One region of the Mucilaginibacter sp. UYP27 genome, then DNA from elsewhere that is predicted to be linked to it. Evidence: riboswitches for the same ligand, from Rfam matches in the RefSeq annotation. Region 1 holds a riboswitch; each other region holds the start of a gene.

Region 1 (6,494 bases):
GTCAAATAAGCCCTTTATTACTGTTAATTTCTTGAAACCGTAAGTAAAAATTTCATCATCATCAACAATCCCGGCAATCACAATTTTGTTTTCGGTATTCATTTTATCGTATTGGTTATACCAGCTTTACTGTAAATTTTGTGCCAACATTTACAGCGCTGTTAATTTGGATACTTCCGCCCAGTGCTTCCACCTGGTTACGGGTCATAAACAGGCCTATCCCTTTCGAGTCGTTATTTTGGTGAAAGGTTTTGTACATGCCAAATACCTGGTCGCCGTACCGTTGCATGTCTATACCTATACCGTTATCTTCAAACACCAGGTAAATCTCGTTACCAACTCTTTGCGTGTTAACGTTAATTACGGGCGCTCTATCGGGATGCTTATACTTAATGGCATTGGTAAGCAGGTTTTGGAATATGCTCTCGAGGTACGCCGGGATGTAATCAATTTGAGGGCAGTCAGAAAAGTCGGTGTTTATTTTAGCATCCGAATTTATAATATTAGTGTGCAGCGCCGATGCCACGTTATTGAATATGGTCTCAAAATCAACTAACTTGCGCTCCTTGCTAATTTCTGATTGTATGCGCACTATTTCATCAAGGTGGCCCATAGTAGCGCTCAAGCTCTCGCTGATGGTTTTAATGTGCGAGAAGATCTCCGTGCGGTCATCCTTAAGCAAACTGTCTTCAAACAAGTTCACCATAAACTTAAGGTTGCCCGCGTGCGATCGCAGGTTATGCGATACAATGTAAGCGAAGTTTTGCAGGCGTTTATTCTGGTCGTCCAGTAAATTGATGGACGATTGCAGGGTAATGCCTTTTTTCTTGATGCTGTCAATATCCTGAAAAATACCGCTAAGCGTAACGCATTGGCTATGATCATTTAATACGGGCACGCCTTTAGACCGCACCCATATCACGTTGTTTTTAGCCGTGCGGAATTGCAGCTCGATATCATAAGGCCTGCAATATTTTATTGCCTGGTCAATAGCGTCGGCAATTAAAGTTCGGTACTGGGGTTCAAAAAAGGCAATGGCTTCTTCTATAGATATTTTAGGCTGGTTGTTCAGCTCAAATATCTCGTACATTTCTTTCGAGAATTTTAGCCTACCGGTAGCCACATCAATTTCCCAGCTGCCTAATTTTGCGATCCGGCCGATCTCGGCACACCTAAAATCACTTTCGGCAGCTTTTATTTCGTGCAGTTTAAGCGCGTTTATATTGGTGATAACGCCGTAAATAACGGGGCCATCGTTGGTGTCGTGTTTTTGGGTGGTGCTTTCAAACCATTGGTAGCCGCTTTGCTTGGTAAGCAGCCTTATATGAGCAACAGGCGAGCCGCCCTGCCTTGGGTGATAGGTAGCATTTAAAAATGCCTGCCTGTCGTGATAATATAAAAGGTGTTCAAAAAAGTAATTATATGAGCATTCAATCTCGCCCGGTGTGTACCCCAGCGCAGCATAAAAGCCAACCGACCATTTTGCTTGCCTGGTATCGGTGTTATACTCCCAAATGCCTAAATTAATATGATCAATTATACGCGCAATATGAGCTATGCTTTCGCCGGAAAACTTATGTTCTTCAGAACTCATTGTACACTTGATCTCTAATCTACTTTAATTACCACAGGGTATTATAAAATACATGCCAAACGGGCAAATATCCATCATTTACAACCCAGTGTTGTTACAAACTGCCAAATAGGTTTAATATTTTAAACTATGTAGTTAATCACATTGTTTTTACAAACCCTCAACACATCTAAAGTTCCTATAATGCTGGAAGTTACGCTATTAAAATAATGTAAGCGTCTTATACGGTTAATTAGCCGCAGGGTTATGAAAATTTGGGTGCGTAAAAATAGTATAATATTTACCGAAATAATATTAAAGTGGAAAGAAATTTAATTGCTTTTTGGAGTGAGATCTAATGGATGATTCGGAGATGAAATTGAACTTGCTTTGAAAAAAATAGAATGTAAATACGTGTGAGCATAAAATTGATAACTGTAAATAAAACGGTTATATTTACCTCTGCCAATTATAACTTTTATGAAAAAACACTTCTCAAAACTACTTACAGTTTTATTGCTGATAGCTGTAAGCGTATCTGCACAAAAAGCCGCCCCCGGCAAAGCTTGGGGTGTTGCAAAAGCAAACACCTGGTATGCACAGCATAAATGGATGAGTGGTGCCGATTTTATCCCCAGCAGCGCCATAAATCAACTGGAAATGTGGCAGGCTGATAGCTTCGACCCGGCAACTATCGACCGTGAACTTGGCTACGCCCAGGGTATAGGCTTTAACACCATGCGTGTGTTCTTATATAGCCTTGCCTGGAAACAAGATAAACCTGGCTTTAAAAAACGCATAGGCCAATACCTTACCATTGCTAACAAACATGGCATAAAAACCATGTTTGTATTTTTTGACGACTGCTGGAACGGCGACGCTAAAATTGGCAAACAACCCTCGCCTAAAGTTGGGGTGCATAATTCGGGCTGGCTGCAAGACCCCGGCAACCGTTTAAACAGCGCAGGCGAAACAGACATGCTGCAGGCTTACGTTACCGATGTGATGACAAGCTTTAAACATGATAAGCGCATATTGCTGTGGGACCTTTACAACGAGCCCGGAAACTCCAACAAAAAGGAAGCATCGATGGGTTTGCTTGTAAAAGTATTTACATGGGCACGTGCTGTTAATCCCGATCAGCCTATATCTGCCGGCCTTTGGGATTGGAGCTATGAAAAACTTAACGCTTACCAGGCCCTAAACTCGGATATTGTTACCTATCACGATTATACCGACGAGGCATCTCACCTCAAAACCATACAGCTTTTAAAAAGCCACGGCAAGCCGCTTATTTGTACCGAATATATGGCCCGTACCCGCGGCAGCAAGTTTGCCAATGTAATGCCAATGCTTAAAAAAGAAAACGTAGGCGCTCTAAACTGGGGTTTTGTAATGGGGAAAACGAATACCATTTACGCCTGGGATAACCCAATGCCCGATGGCAGCGAACCAAAAGAATGGTTCCATGATATTTTCCGCAAGGACGGTACGCCTTACAGGCCGGAGGAAGTGGAGCTAATTAAAAAGATGAACGGGAAATAGCGTAGCTTGCTTTTAAACATGTTGCATGCATTTTTTTAGCTTTGCACCCATGAAGGCCAGCCTTAAATTATTCGACTTTTCGCAAAAGGTTAACTACCGTACCGAACTTTTAGCAGGCCTTACCGTAGCAATGACCATGATGCCCGAATCATTGTCCTTTGCTATTTTGGCTGGTTTCCCGCCGTTGGTTGGCTTGTATGCGGCGTTCATAATGGGGTTGGTAACAGCGGTATTTGGTGGCAGGCCGGGCCTGATCTCGGGCGGGGCAGGGGCTACGGTAATTGTACTTATAGCCCTCATGAAAAGCAACGGCATCGAGTTTGTTTTTGCAGCTGTGGCATTAGCGGGCGTTATACAGATCGTTATCGGTTTGTTTAAGCTGGGTAAGCTGATCAGGTTGGTGCCACAACCCGTTATGTATGGATTTGTAAACGGACTTGCCGTAGTGATTTTTATGGCCCAGCTGGAGCAATTTAAAACCATAGTGAACGGGCAGCAGGTATGGCTAACGGGTTCGCCGTTATATATTATGGCGGCGTTGGTTGCGCTCACCATAGCCATTGTAGTAATATTCCCTAAGGTAAGTAAGGCGGTGCCGCCGTCGTTAGTAGCTATAATTGTTGTTTTTGCAGTAGTGATAGGCTTTGGTATCCACACCAAAACTGTTAGTGATATTGCATCGGTTAGTGGCGGTTTCCCGCCGTTTCATATCCCACAGATCCCGTTTACATTTCATACACTTACTGTTGTTTTTCCGTACGCGTTAATTATGGCTGCTGTTGGTTTAACCGAGGGCTTGCTAACCCTAAATCTTGTCGACGAAATGACCGCCACCCGGGGCAACGGCAACCGTGAATGTATCGCGCAGGGCAGCGCCAATATCCTTAACGGTTTTTTCTTTGGGATGGGTGGCTGCCCTATGATAGCCCAAACGCTTGTAAATTTATCCGCGGGGTCAAGGGCAAGGCTCTCGGGTGTTATAGCATCGTTAACCATTTTGATGATCATTTTGTTCGGCGCCCCGGTTATTGGCCAATTACCTGTGGCTGCGCTTACGGGTGTAATGGTGATGGTAGCTTTTGGCACCTTTGAATGGATCAGCTTTATAATATTTAATAAAATGCCCCGGCAGGATGTGTTTGTAGGCATACTGGTAGCCATTATCACCATAGTGCTTCATAACCTGGCGCTTGCAGTATTAATTGGCGTGATCATATCTGCCCTGGTATTTGCCTGGGAAAGCGCCAAACGCATCCGCGCCCGCAAGTACACTGATGGCAGTGGCGTAAAGCATTACGAAATTTACGGTCCGCTGTTTTTTGGTTCGGTAACCGCCTTCAACGAAAAGTTTGACGTTGCCAACGACCCAAATGAAGTAGTGATAGATTTTAAAGATAGCCGCCTTGCGGATATGTCGGGCATCGATGCTTTGAACAAACTAACCGAACGGTACCAAAAGGCAGGCAAAAAACTCCATCTGCAACACCTGAGCAGCGATTGCCGCGGGTTGCTAACCAATGCTGCTAATGTTATCGATGTAAATATCCTCGAGGATCCGGCCTACCATGTGGCAACGGAGAAGAAAGTGCGTTAGGAAAAGGTTCTCCTCTCCTTTAGTTTAGTAAATACTTTTATTCGCTATAAAACACTTTGCACTTACTCACTACTATTCACCGGGCAATCCAGATTTATTTTTCTCCCTGAAATTCAACGAATTAAGCACAAGATCAAATAATAAATATAAAGTCTATAGGAATTATAGAATTAATATCTACTTTTGTGATGTAATCGTTCTTTAAATATACTTATCCAGAAAGACAGAGGGAAAGGCCCTATGATGTCTTAGCAACCTGTACGGCCCCCGGGCTTGTGTAAGGTGCTAATTCCTGCTTCGCAACTTGGCGGAGACAGATAAGCTGATTTAATTGAATTGAATGCCACGCGGCATTCTCTTTTAGCCATTAAGGCTTATCTCTCTTAAAACACTTCTCTGGATTTTATTGACAACAAAATTTGCAATGCATAGCTTTACGCTATCGGCCTTACCCAACCCCTCTCCGCAGGAGAGGGCTTAGAAACAGGGGCTAACATTTAAAATATAAAAAAATATAACCATGAGTTTAAGACTTGGCGACGACGCCCCAAACTTTAAAGCACAAACATCGCAAGGCGAAATTGATTTTTACGAATACCTGGGCGACAGCTGGGGCGTGCTATTCTCGCACCCGGCAGATTATACACCCGTTTGTACCACCGAACTCGGTAAAACCGCATCACTTAAAGACGAGTTTGAGAAACGCAATGTAAAGGTAATTGCCCTTAGTACAGACAGTGCAGAATCGCACAAGGGTTGGATAAGCGACATCAACGAAACGCAGAACGTGGAAGTTACCTTCCCGATAATTGGCGACGAAAGCCGCGAGATTTCGCAGGCTTATGACATGATCCACCCCAATGCATCTTTAGTGGCGACCATACGCTCGTTGTTCATCATCGGCCCGGATAAAAAGATAAAACTGATCATCAGCTACCCGGCATCAACCGGAAGGAATTTCCAGGAGATATTGCGAGTGATTGATAGCCTGCAACTTACGGCCTACCACAGCGTAGCAACCCCTGCCGACTGGAAGGATGGCGAAGACGTTGTAGTGCTGCCATCTATAAAAACTGAAGATATCCCGGCTAAATTCCCTAAAGGGTTTACCGAGGTGAAACCATATTTACGTACAACACCACAGCCCAATAAATAAGGGCTGATAATAGAGTCGCGTGGCCGAGAGGATAGGTATGGGTCTGCAAAACCTTTAACGGTAGTTCGAATCTACCCGCGACGTCCTAACTATAATAACTGACTAACTGATTGCGATGGGCCGGGGGGCTCATCGCTTTCTTTGTTTAAGAAACCTCTCCCCAGCCCTCTGGGAAGGAGAGGGAGGCTAAAAAATCTTTAACCTTCTTTGCGCAGTAGAGAGGGTAGCGCACGTAGTGCCGCGGCGTGAGTAAAATGGCGAACTGGCTTATTTAATAACAATCCCACCATTCACTTGTATATTTACATATATGAGCAACCCAACCCATACCTGGCCTAAACTTGATTTTCATTACCTAAAAGATACCATTGCCACCGTACACATGTGGACGCAGATGATTGGCAAGGTGCGCCTCAAGAAAATGCCCTGGATAAACCACTCCTGGCAGGTTACGCTTTATGTAAGCGCGACAGGGTTGACCACAGGCAGCATCCCTTACGAAGGAGGGCTTTTCCAGGTTGACCTCGATTTTATTGATCATCAACTGCATATATCTACCAGCACGGGCCAAAAGGTAACATCGGCCCTGGGTGCCGAAACCATTGCCGGGTTTTACAACGAGTTGA
Region 2 (6,494 bases), on a different contig from region 1:
TGGTCTTCGGGGCCAAAAAAGCCTTTCCACCAGTCAAAAACGTCGGAGTTTGCAGTAAGGGCATGGCATACCCACACTACATTATCCCGGTTTTTATTGAGGCTCCCGTACGTATTAAAGCCAATTGTAAGTCCTTGCAGTTTCTGGCCGGATTCCAGTTCAAACGTTCCGGTATAGGTAAAACTTTGTGTGCTCATTTGTTACTCTTCGTTATTTGGGGGACGGCCGGCTAAAACAACCGCCCCCTCATAACATCACTTAAAAACTAAAAAAACTAAAAAAATCGTTATGCTAATTCAGGCTGCTTTATTTTGGCAAATGCCTGCTCAAAATCAGCCTTGATGTCATCTATATGTTCGATACCAACGGCAACGCGTAACTGGCCCGGCAAAACCCCGGCAGATATCTGCTCTATATCTGAAAGTTGCTGGTGCGTGGTAGCCGCCGGCTGTATAATTAATGTTTTGGCATCGCCCACGTTTGCTAAGTGGCTAACCAATTGCAGGTTATCGATGAGGTTATTGGCAAGTTCCTTATCACCCTTAATTTTAAAGGACAACACAGCACCGAAACCATTTTTCAAATACTTTTTGGCAAGGGTGTGGGACGCTGATGATTCCAACCCCGGGTAATTAACAGATTCTACTTGTGGGTGCTGCTCCAGCCATTTGGCAAGTTCAAGGGCGTTATCTACATGGCGTTGTACACGCAGCGACAAAGTTTCTAATCCCTGGATATTCAACCATGAATTAAACGGTGATTGCGACGGCCCAAAATCCCTCAAACCTTCAACCCGGGCACGAATGATAAAGTTGATGTTTCCAAAAGGTCCGTTTACACCAAATACGTCATTGAATATTAAACCGTGGTAGCCTTCGCTTGGCTCGGTAAACTGCGGGAACTTGCCGTTGCCCCAATCATAAGTACCGCCATCTACAATAACGCCGCCAATGCTGGTGCCATGCCCGTTGATCCATTTAGTGGTAGATTCTACAACCACATGGGCGCCATGCTGTAACGGGCGGAACAGGTATCCGCCTGCGGCGAATGTATTATCAACCATCAGCGGCAGATCGTGCTTGTTCGCCAATTTAGCCAGTTGTTCAAAATCGGGGACGCTGAAACCGGGATTACCGATGGTTTCGGTATAGATGGCTTTGGTTTTGCTGTCGATATGTTTTTCGATATTCTCCGCGGTATCATCCTCGGCAAAACGCACCTCTATACCAAGGCGTTTAAAGGCAACCTTAAACTGGTTATAAGTACCGCCGTACAAGAAAGGGGAGGTAACAAAGTTATCTCCGGCCTGTAAAATATTGTTCAAGGCGATAAATTGTGCTGCCTGGCCTGATGCTGTTGCCAAAGCCGCGATGCCACCTTCAAGAGCGGCAATACGCTTCTCAAAAACATCGGTGGTGGGGTTCATTAAACGGGTGTATATATTGCCAAATTCTTTTAGCGCAAACAGGTTTGCACCATGCTCGGCATTTTTAAACACGTATGATGTGGTTTGAAATAATGGTACTGCACGCGCGCCTGTAATAGGGTCAACTTCCTGTCCGGCATGTAGTTGCAGTGTTTCGAATTTTAATTTAGACATATTCTGTAGATTAAGGGTATTTAAATGAAATGTTAAAGGTTACGACAGGATAGAACTATCCTATTCAGCAGATCACGTATTTTTCAGGAAAACAGAAAAGGGAACGTGTTACCGAATCAACAGCAGCAGCAACACATACAAATACAGCCGTGGAATTGGTTGTATGCTAAGCTTTGGGCCGATGGGGCCTGCGATGTGTTTATTTGTACGTAAGTTAAACTTTTCATGATTAAAAATTTATATCCCCCGGTTAACTATTCTCCGGGACAGGAATTGGCACCTTCTACACCTTGTAGGGTTGCCAGCGGTTCTCTGAGCCTGATCTCTCGCCGCTTCTTTATAAACCAAAATCCGTGTGAGGGAAAATTGATCGTGGTATCGCTACCAAATAATGTTTCAAATATAGGCTAATCGGATTTTAAAATCCAAATTAAATTTTTAATAAATTATCATTTATATGTAAAACCGTTGTAAAGCATTATAATAATTATGCCATCGCCTGTTCCAGATCGGCAATCAGATCATCAATATGCTCCAGCCCTACAGATACCCTCAACAAATTAAACGGTGTTTTAGTGTCCGGCCCTTCAACTGACGCGCGGTGCTCTATCAAACTTTCCACACCGCCCAAGCTGGTTGCCTGGGTAAAAACCTTGAGCGAATTAACAACCTTTTTGGCCTTTACTTCACCACCTTTTAAAGTGAATGACATCATGGCACCGGGGTAATTCATTTGGGCTTTAACAATTTCATATTGCGGATGAGATGTAAGGCCAGGGTACATCACATCTTCTACCTCCGGATGGTTCACTAAAAAATTAGCCAGCAATTGCGCGTTTTGCACATGGCCCTTAACACGGTAAGGCAGGGTTTTAATACTGCGCACCAGGTAGTAACAATCCATAGGAGAGGGCACGGCGCCGCCCATGGTTTGTACATTGCGGATCTTTTCCCACCAGTCGCTTTTTTCGGCAGTAATTAATGCACCGCCCATCAGGTCGCTGTGGCCGCCAAAGTATTTAGTAGACGAATGCATTACCAGATCGGCTCCCAACGCGATAGGGTTTTGGCAAATAGGAGTGGCAAATGTATTATCGCACACTACTTTTATATTGTGTTCGCGCGCTATCGCCACTACCTTTTTTATGTCGGTAATTTTAAGCAACGGGTTAGATGGTGTTTCTATCCAAATAACCCCGGTATTGGGTTTGATATGCGCTTGTAAAACCTCGCTATCATTCACGTCAGTAAAATCAAACTCCAGGATCCCGGCAAAAAGTTGTTTAAGTTGGTTACGCAGTCCATGGTACATATCATCGGGCGCTATAATGTGCGTACCCGGCTCAAGTGATTGAAAAACAGACATGCCCGCAGCGTTGCCCGATGAAAATGCCGCTGCTTCTGCACCGCCTTCCAATTGCGCCAATACATGCTCTAGAGAGGTACGGTTTGGGTTGCTTGAACGGCTATACTGGTAGCCTGCTGCAAAGCCTCCATCTCCATCGCGCTCAAAAGTAGTAGCCATAACAATGGGCTGTATAACTGCTTTAGTTGAAGCGTCGGTATGGTTACCGGCGTGTATGGCAATGGTTTCTATTTTCATGACTGGGAATGTATGCCGCCAAATTAACTAAGAATTATTTTATAATTATAGCCGCATCTGTAAAAGTGTTGCGAATATTAAGATCGCTTCATCTGTAACCGCACTGTCATAGTTGCATGTTCAAACACTGGTTAAGTTGATACTTCCGTTTTAAACTTGCGGCATTTTGCTACATTTGCCCAAATATTTTTCTAAATGGAAGTATCAGATAATTTCCTGGTTTTGCTGAATAATCCCCGGCTTTTACCGGCACTAAAAGACATTGCTGAGAAGGTACTCCATAACCAGCGCATTACATTTGATGAAGGCGTTCTGCTTTACGAAAAAGCCGAACTGGGCTACCTGGGAGTACTTGCCAACTACATACGCGAACAAAAACACGGTGATAAAACATACTTTAACCGTAATTTCCACATCGAACCCACAAACCTTTGTGTTTATGATTGTAAGTTTTGCTCATACTCGCGCTTGATTAAACAGCGTGCAGACGGATGGGAATACACTATGGACGAGATGCTGGATATCGTAAAAAAATACGACGACCAACCTGTTACGGAGGTGCACATTGTAGGCGGTGTTCTACCGCAGTATGATGTCGCTTTTTATTCGGAGTTGTTTAGCAGGATCAAAGCCCACAGGCCTGATCTGCATGTGAAGGCGTTAACACCGGTTGAGTATCACTATATTTTCAAAAAGGCTAAGATAGATTATGCCACCGGTATGAAGCTGATGAAAGACGCAGGCCTGGAATCTATGCCGGGTGGCGGAGCCGAGATCTTCCATCCCGAAGTGCGCGACCTGATAGCCAAAGATAAATGTACCGGCGACCAATGGCTTGCCATCCATGAAGAATGGCATAAATTGGGCATGCGCTCAAACGCTACGATGCTTTACGGCCATATCGAGCAATACCGCCACAGGGTTGACCATATGGAACAGCTTAGGCAGTTGCAGGATAAAACCGGAGGTTTCCAAACGTTTATCCCGCTAAAATTCCGCAACCAGGATAACCAGATGAGCAACGTGCCGGAATCTACCGTGGTAGAAGACCTGCGCAATTATGCCATAGCAAGGATCTATCTGGATAACTTCGACCATATAAAGGCTTACTGGGCAATGATAAGCCGTACTACGGCGCAGCTATCCCTTAACTTTGGGGTGGATGACATTGACGGCACGCTTGATGACACCACCAAGATCTACGCTATGGCAGGCGCCGAAGAACAGAAACCGGCCATGAGCACACAAGAGCTGGTTGAACTGATAAAAAACGCCGGCCGTTACCCCATAGAGCGAGATACGCTATATAATGTGGTGACCGATTACAACGATTATCAGTTTGCAGAAACGGAGAAACATCGCTATTACAAGCTGCCGGTTATAAATTAGTTTATTGGTTCACTTGTTCATTAGTTTATTAGTGGACAATGTGCCTATGAACAAATGAACTATTGAACAAATGAACCAAATAGAAAAGACACTATATATAGTCCGCCACGGCCAAACCGATCTTAATAAGCAAGGTATTGTACAGGGCCGCGGCCGCGATACCGATCTGAACGATGAAGGCCGCCATCAGGCCGACATGTTTTACCAGGCTTATAAAGATGTTCCTTTTGATAAGATCTACATATCCGAATTAAAGCGTACACAGCAAAGCATCCAGCAGTTTATTGACCTTGGTTTGCCTTACGAAAAACTTGAAGGCCTTGATGAACTTGCCTGGGGAGTACATGAGGGGCAGCCTGCCACACCCGAAACTAAAGCTGCTTTCTTAGATTTGATGCGCAACTGGCTGGGCGGTAACCTGGATGTTAAATTTGAAGGCGGCGAAAGCCCTAACGAAGTTAAAGAAAGGCAACTGCAGGCGGTGGACATTATCATGAGCCATCCCGAGGAAAAAACGGTATTGGTTTGCATGCATGGCCGGGCGTTGCGTTTGCTGATGTGTATCTTAACAGAGCAGTCGCTTACGCAAATGGATACCTTCCCTCACCAAAACCTGGTGCTGTACAAAGTAACTTACAATGGCAGTAAGTTTGAAGTTGTTGAAGCCAACAACGCCAAACATTTAAAAAACGCATAGAGAGAACGATAAGTGAATAAGATTAGAATTTCTGCCGTTAGCTATACTAACACCAAACCCTTTTTATACGGTCTGCAAGACTCCGCCATTAAAGACAAGATTGAACTAAGCCTTGATATCCCATCGGACTGTGCACAAAAACTGATAGATGATAAGGTCGATATTGGTTTAATACCTGTCGCGGCTACGTTAAGTCTGCCAAAGTGGGAGATCATCTCCGATTATTGCATTGGCGCGGTTGGCGCGGTAAACTCCGTATTTATATTTAGCAATTGCGATATAAAGGATGTGAAGCGTGTACAGCTTGACCCCGAATCGCGCAGTTCAAATAATTTGGCTAAGGTACTGATGAAGAACTACTGGATGATAGCGCCCCAACTTATTGTAAGGGCTGATGATTACGCAGTTTCGCAGGATGACCAAACCGCCTTTGTACAAATTGGCGACCGTACTTTCGGCAAAAAAGAGCATTATAAATACGTTTACGACCTTTCGGAAGAGTGGCAAAAGTTTACCGGCCTACCATTCGTGTTTGCCGCCTGGATAGCCAACAAGCCAATCCCCGAAGATTTTATAAAAGAGTTTAACCAGGCGCTTCGCCACGGCCTTGCCCACAGGCATGAGTTATTGCAAACCTTGCCACAACGCGCAGATTTTGACCTGGAAGATTACCTGATGCATAAGCTTGATTTTGATTTGACCGAGGGTAAAAAAAAAGCGCTGTACTTGTTTTTGGATTACATAAAGGCGTTGTAGTTGTAAAAATTTAATTTTTCAAAACCATATTGTTTAAATAACATTCTTATTTACAATATGGACCCACAAAAACTTAACGGACAAATCGCCTTGGTTACCGGGGCGGATAGCGGCATTGGTAAAGCGGTAGCTATTGCTTTGGCCGCTGCTGGTGCAAAGGTTTTGGTAAACCACATCAGTAGCCCAGAAAAAGCTAATGAAGTAGTTGATACCATTGCGCAGGCAGGGGGCGAGGCCTTTGAGTTTCATGCCGATGTAAGTAAGGAAGAAGAAGTACAGGCCATGTTTGCCGCTATCGTCGAAAAATATGGCACTATAGATATTCTGGTTAACAACGCCGGCCTGCAAAAGGATGCCAAATTTGTGGATATGACTTTGGATGAGTGGAATACCGTTATCAACATTAATCTTACAGGGCAATTCCTTTGCTCGCGCGAGGCCGCCAAACT
Region 3 (6,494 bases), on a different contig from region 1:
ACAAGCGTGGAAAGACTTACAGGAATTTGATATAAACGAGGGCGATGTGGTGGTAGGTATTGCAGCATCTGGCACTACACCTTATGTTATTGGCGGCTTAAAAACGGCTAACGAGCATGGCATTGCCACGGGCTGCATTGTTTGTAATGCGGGCAGCCCGGTAGCAGCGACAGCCCAATACCCGGTAGAAGTAGTTACCGGCCCTGAGTTTGTAACGGGCAGCACCCGCATGAAGGCAGGCACCGCGCAAAAACTGGTATTAAATATGCTAAGCACAAGCGTAATGATACAACTGGGCAGGGTAAAAGGTAATAAAATGGTAGATATGCAGTTATCAAATGATAAGCTGATACAACGCGGCACCAACATGGTAATGGCTGAAACCGGCCTGTCAGAAAACGAAGCCGCCGCTCTTTTAAAACAGCACGGTAGTGTACGTAAAGCCGTTGATGCTTTCGAAAAATAAATAAAATGAAGTTATTGCAATTACTAATCGCCTCGTTGTTATTTGTTATTGCCGGTTGTTCGCAACCTAAAGCGCATAAGGAAACAAAAGTCTACGCTGAATTTAATAAAGCTGATAAGATGGATGAGGTAGAGTTTTGGAAAATTATAGATTATTCTTACGAGAGCTCAGCGGGAGATTTAGAAATGCAGTCAAATGTTATTATCAAAGGACTTTCGCAGTATACACCTTCGGAGATTATTGAGTTTGAAGTGATATTTACAAAAAAACTTATTGAAGCAAATGACTACAAAATAATTGCCATTAATCATATTGTTGATAGCCCTGTATCTGACGATGGGTTTTTATATTTTCGTTGTTGGCTAATTAGCTTAGGCCGAAAAAACTTTGAACAAACGATAAAAAAACCGGACTATTTAGCTCACGTGATACAAAAAGGAGTAGTTCCTGATTTTGAAAGTATGCTTTATATTTCTACTTCGGCGTATAAAAATAAAACAGGAAAGCAAGTTGAGGATGCCACATTTCCACGAGAAGTTGCTTTCCGTAGAGGACTTAATTACGAAACCGGCGGGGCGAAGATTACAGGTAAAGATTGGAAAGAAGAAGATTTACCAAAGTTATATCCAAAGCTTTGGGCTAAGTTTAACTAAGTATAAATGCACGAAATAGAACCATATTACCGCTGGCGGGATGACTATGTAGCATCAGAGGATGAGTTTTCGCCCTTTTACGCTACGCAGTATAGCGAGTTTGAGTTTGATAAGCAGGTATATAACTATTTGCTACACCCGCAGTGGGATTCATTTGGGTCTAACACGTTGTACTTAAAAGTATTGTATGTGGATTACGACCGCGGCTACAGCATCATAGAATTTATTGGCGAGTGGAACGACGCCATCAATAATGATATTATGCTGATGAAGCGCGAGATCATCGAGCTGATGATTGACCAGGGCATTACTCAATTTATCCTGATAGGCGAGAATGTGCTGAACTTCCATTTTTCTGATGACAGCTACTACGAGGAATGGTTCCAGGAGGTAGAAGATGGCTGGATAGCCGGCATCAATTTTCAGGAGCATGTTATCCGCGAGTTTAAAAGCGCCAATATAGATTACTACATCAACTTTGGCGGCCAACTTGACGAGCTTAACTGGCGTGCCTTAAAGCCCGTGCAGGTGTTTAAGCTGGTAGAAGAACAGTTAACCAAAAGGCTCAACTAATTTCATCAGATTGTAAGCTTTATAAAAGCCGCAACTTTATACGCATTAAAGCGTTTTTACTATATTCGTACAAATAATTTCTAAAAAATAAATGGAAACTAAAACCCAAGATTACGTTTACGAGAATGTAAGTTATGTAGAAAACCCAGACGCGTCCCGAAGGTTTATTGCGAATGTGTTTGTGTGGATGTTTGCCGCGCTTGCCATATCTGCAGCCTGCGCGTATTTCTTTGCCAATACAAAAGAGTTATCGGCTCTTATCCGTAACCCGGAAACCGGTGCTAACAATATATGGGGAACAGTAGTTATGTTGTCTCCTCTAATCATTGTGTTTCTTTTTAGGCCGTTGTTAGCCAAAATAAGCATTGTGGGCGTTGGCTTAATGTTCGTTGTATTTTCGGCTTTGATGGGTATCAGCCTTAGTTCTATATTTTACGCTTATCCGCCGCAATTGATTGCAAGCGCGTTTATAACATCGTCAATTGTATTTGGTGTTATGGCGGTTGGCGGTTACATCACCCACCAGGATTTGACTAAATTCGGCTCTATCCTTATCATGCTTTTAATAGGCGGTGTCGTGGCAACGGTGTTAAATGTACTTATATTTCATAGCGGAGGTTTTGACCTGATCATTAGCTATATTATGGTTGCCGTGTTTGTAGGGCTAACCGCTTATGACGTGCAAAAGCTAAAGCGCATTGGTGCCGGTATAGAGTATGGCGATGCCTCAGGCAAAAAAATGGCCGTTATGGGCGCTTTAACACTTTACCTTGATTTTATAAATCTTTTTCTCGCATTGCTTCGCGTATTTGGCGGTAACAGGAGATAGTTAGATATCTAATACAATTGAAGCCGTTTGCTGATAAAGCAAGCGGCTTTTTTGGTTTAAGAGTTTACTCACCCGGTCATTGCTTCGCTCGACCACCCTCTCTTCGCTACGCGAAAAGAGGGATGAAAATAAGCATCCCCTCTTTGCGCAGCAGAGAGGGGGCAGGGGGTGAGTTATCATTTGCACTTTACAACATTATTATTCATCTTTGTAACGCTTATGGAGAAAGACGGAGGGATTAGACCCTGCGATGTCTTAGCAACCTGTTACTTAACAAGGTGCTACATTCTACTCCGGTTAAAAGAATAACCGGGGACAGATAAGTGAAAGTCAATTTAACACCCGACTTTTCGAAATAAGTTTTTTAGTATCAGGTAATTAGTATCACGTATCAAGACTTTTCTTGTGCTGGTTATTATGCTCATGTATCGAAATTTCGGTACTTGATACCTGATAGTCGCTACTTGATACCAACAAATGGATATTAGAAAAGAATTACAAAAGCGCATACTGGTTATTGACGGGGCAATGGGCACCATGATACAGCGTTACGAACTTGCCGAGGAGGATTTCCGCGGCGAGCGTTTCCGCGATCATGCCTCCGACCTTAAAGGCAATAACGACCTGCTGAATATTACCCGCCCGGATGTGATCAAAGCCATCCATGCCGAGTATTTGGACGCGGGTGCTGATATCATCGAAACCAATACTTTCAGTACACAAAAGATCTCGCTTGCCGATTACCACCTCGAAGAACTTGACTACGAATTAAGCTACGAAGGTGCCCGCATAGCCCGCGAAGTGGCTGACGAGTATACCAAAAAAGACCCGTCGAAACCGCGTTTCGTAGCAGGAGCTGTTGGTCCTACAAACCGTACCGCATCTTTATCGCCCGATGTAAACGACCCGGGTTACCGCGCTGTTACTTTTGACGACCTTGCCGAAGCTTATTATGAGCAGGTGCGTGGTTTGGTAGATGGTGGATCGGACGTGTTACTTGTCGAAACCATATTTGATACCCTGAATGCTAAAGCGGCGCTGTTCGCTATCGACAGGTATAAAAAAGAATGTAAAGAGGCGGGTAAAGATTATCTTGCTTTCCGCGATACAGGCGGCATCATGATCTCGGGTACCATTACCGATGCGTCAGGCCGTACCCTTTCGGGCCAAACAGTAGAGGCTTTCTGGAATTCTATCAGTCATGCTAATTTGCTGTCTGTAGGGTTGAACTGTGCTTTGGGTGCAAAAGAAATGAGGCCCCATTTAGAAGAACTTTCTGCTAAGGCGGGTGTGTTTATCTCGGCGTACCCTAATGCTGGTTTGCCAAACGAATTTGGCGCTTACGATGAAACCCCGCATGAAACCGCCCACCAGGTTGATGATTTTATCAAGGCCGGGTTGGTAAACATAGTGGGTGGTTGTTGCGGCACCACGCCCGATCACATTAAATGTATTGCCGATAAGGCTGCTAAATATTCCCCGCGGTTACTTCCCGAAATTGAGCCCTATTTGCGTTTAAGCGGACTGGAAGCCGTAACCCTTACCCCCGAAACAAACTTTGTAAACATAGGTGAGCGTACCAATATCACCGGGTCGCCAAAATTTTCCAAACTTATCCTGGCCGAAGATTACGAGGCTGCTCTTGCTGTTGCCCTGCAACAGGTAGAAGGTGGCGCGCAGGTGATCGACATTAACATGGATGAGGGGATGATAGACTCTGAAGCGGTGATGGTTAAATTCCTGAACCTGGTTGCCAGCGAACCCGATATTGCCAAACTGCCCATCATGATCGATTCCTCTAAATGGACGGTTATTGAGGCAGGTTTAAAATGTTTACAGGGGAAAGGTATCGTAAACTCTATTTCATTAAAAGAGGGCGAGGAGAGTTTCAAAGAATATGCCCGTAAGATCTTGAGCTATGGCGCAGCAGCCGTTGTAATGGCCTTTGATGAAACCGGCCAGGCAGATTCATTAGCACGCCGTAAAGAGATTTGCGGCCGCTCGTATAAGATCCTGGTTGAAGAAGTCGGCTTCCCGCCCCAGGATATCATCTTCGACCCGAATATATTGACCGTTGCCACCGGTTTGGAAGAGCACAATAATTACGCGGTAGATTTTATTGAGGCTACCCGCTGGATAAAACAAAACCTGCCATACGCTAAAGTGAGCGGCGGGGTGAGTAATATTTCGTTCTCGTTCCGCGGTAACAACGTGGTGCGCGAGGCGATGCACTCTGCATTTCTGTACCATGCCATAAAGGCCGGGTTGGATATGGGTATCGTAAACGCCGGGATGCTGGAGGTTTACCAGGAGATCCCTAAAGACCTGTTGGAACTGGTTGAAGACGTGCTATTAAACCGCCGGGACGATGCCACCGAACGTCTGGTCGAATTTGCCGATACTATCAAAAGTAAGGGTAAAGAGATAGTGCGTGATGAAGAGTGGCGCAAGAACCCGGTAGAGCAACGCCTGTCGAACGCCCTTGTAAAAGGCATCATTGAGTACCTGGACGATGACGTGGAAGAAGCCCGCCAAAAATTTGCCAAACCCTTAGAGGTTATCGAAGGCCCCCTAATGGATGGCATGAATGTAGTTGGCGACCTTTTTGGCGCGGGTAAAATGTTTTTGCCGCAGGTGGTAAAATCGGCCCGTGTAATGAAAAAGGCCGTTGCTTATTTGCTGCCATTCATCGAACTGGAGAAACAACGTGTGATAGATGCCGGTGAAGATAGCAGCGGCAGTCGCGCCAATGCGGGCAAGGTTTTAATGGCCACCGTAAAAGGTGATGTACACGATATTGGCAAGAACATAGTTGGTGTGGTGCTGGCCTGTAACAACTTCGAGGTAATAGATCTTGGGGTGATGGTGCCTGCCCAGCGAATTATAGAAGAAGCAAAAAAACAGGAAGTAGATATCATCGGCTTGAGTGGTTTGATCACCCCGTCGCTTGATGAGATGGTGCATTTTGCCAAGGAGATGGAACGCCAGGGCTTTACTATCCCGCTAATTATTGGTGGGGCTACCACGTCGCGCATCCATGCGGCGGTAAAAGTGGCGCCGCATTATTCGGGTGCTGCCATCCACGTACTGGATGCATCACGCAGTGTAACCGTTTGCAGCAGCCTGATGAACCGCGACACCCGCGACGGCTACATCCAAAACATTAAAGACGAATATACCAAAGCCCGCGAAGCGCATGCCAACAAAAAAAACGACAAGCGTTTTGTAAGCATCGAACAAGCCCGCGGACAAAAGTTCCAGATAGATTTGAAAACGGTAGCACCGGCGCCATCATTTTTAGGCACTAAAGTTTTTGACGCTTATCCGTTAGAAGAATTAGTACCGTATATCGACTGGACACCTTTCTTCCATACATGGGAGTTGCGCGGCAGCTACCCCAAAATATTTGCCGATAAGTTTGTAGGCGACGAAGCCAAGAAACTTTTTGATGATGCGCAGGCATTAATGAAACGTATTGTAGATAATAAGCTATTGCGTGCAAGCGGCGTTATCGGTTTTTGGCCGGCTAATAGCGTGGGCGATGATATCGAATTATATACCGACGAAACCCGCCAACACTTACTTACCCGCATCCACACGCTGCGCCAGCAGAACGAAAAGGTGAAAGGCGAACCATATTATGCCCTGTCGGATTTTGTGGCACCAAAAGAGAGCGGCGTTGCCGATTACTTTGGAGGCTTTGCCGTAACTACAGGTATTGGTTGCGATGAACTGGTTGCCGAATTTGAGGCCGACCATGACGATTACAACAGCATTATGACCAAAGCCATCGCCGACCGCTTTGCCGAGGCCTTCGCCGAAAAAATGCACGAACTGGTACGTAAAGAACATTGGGGTTATTCCAAAGATGAGCAGTTAGCTACCGACGAACTTATCAAGGAAGAATACCAGGGCATTCGCCCGGCACCGGGTTACCCCGCCTGCCCGGATCATACCGAGAAAACCACCTTGT

The links. Region 1 has a riboswitch for S-adenosylmethionine ahead of ABIB39_RS18135 (peroxiredoxin). Riboswitches for the same ligand answer to the same signal wherever they lie in the genome.
Region 2: it holds a riboswitch for S-adenosylmethionine, as region 1 does, so the genes downstream of both, ABIB39_RS12565 (O-acetylhomoserine aminocarboxypropyltransferase/cysteine synthase family protein) here and ABIB39_RS18135 (peroxiredoxin) in region 1, are expected to answer to the same signal.
Region 3: it holds a riboswitch for S-adenosylmethionine, as region 1 does, so the genes downstream of both, metH (methionine synthase) here and ABIB39_RS18135 (peroxiredoxin) in region 1, are expected to answer to the same signal.

Annotation. Positions count from the first base shown of each region.
Region 1 is NZ_JBEPPE010000006.1:136,361-142,854, reverse strand. Features, by position in the region: gene ABIB39_RS18155 (response regulator) at 1-102, opposite strand, end outside; gene ABIB39_RS18150 (PAS domain-containing sensor histidine kinase) at 116-1,594, opposite strand; gene ABIB39_RS18145 (glycoside hydrolase 5 family protein) at 2,054-3,118, shown strand; gene ABIB39_RS18140 (SulP family inorganic anion transporter) at 3,168-4,712, shown strand; SAM riboswitch class I at 4,921-5,036, shown strand; gene ABIB39_RS18135 (peroxiredoxin) at 5,233-5,868, shown strand; tRNA gene ABIB39_RS18130 (tRNA-Cys) at 5,882-5,952, shown strand; gene ABIB39_RS18125 (DUF5996 family protein) at 6,179-6,494, shown strand, end outside.
Region 2 is NZ_JBEPPE010000003.1:198,238-204,731, forward strand. Features, by position in the region: gene ABIB39_RS12560 (homoserine O-acetyltransferase family protein) at 1-197, opposite strand, end outside; gene ABIB39_RS12565 (O-acetylhomoserine aminocarboxypropyltransferase/cysteine synthase family protein) at 287-1,600, opposite strand; SAM riboswitch class I at 1,835-1,946, opposite strand; gene ABIB39_RS12570 (trans-sulfuration enzyme family protein) at 2,088-3,203, opposite strand; gene mqnE (aminofutalosine synthase MqnE) at 3,399-4,592, shown strand; gene ABIB39_RS12580 (histidine phosphatase family protein) at 4,663-5,289, shown strand; gene ABIB39_RS12585 (menaquinone biosynthetic enzyme MqnA/MqnD family protein) at 5,302-6,045, shown strand; gene ABIB39_RS12590 (SDR family oxidoreductase) at 6,103-6,494, shown strand, end outside.
Region 3 is NZ_JBEPPE010000001.1:176,390-182,883, reverse strand. Features, by position in the region: gene murQ (N-acetylmuramic acid 6-phosphate etherase) at 1-466, shown strand, start outside; gene ABIB39_RS00690 (DUF4240 domain-containing protein) at 472-1,119, shown strand; gene ABIB39_RS00685 (hypothetical protein) at 1,126-1,692, shown strand; gene ABIB39_RS00680 (Bax inhibitor-1/YccA family protein) at 1,784-2,521, shown strand; SAM riboswitch class I at 2,736-2,847, shown strand; gene metH (methionine synthase) at 2,999-6,494, shown strand, end outside.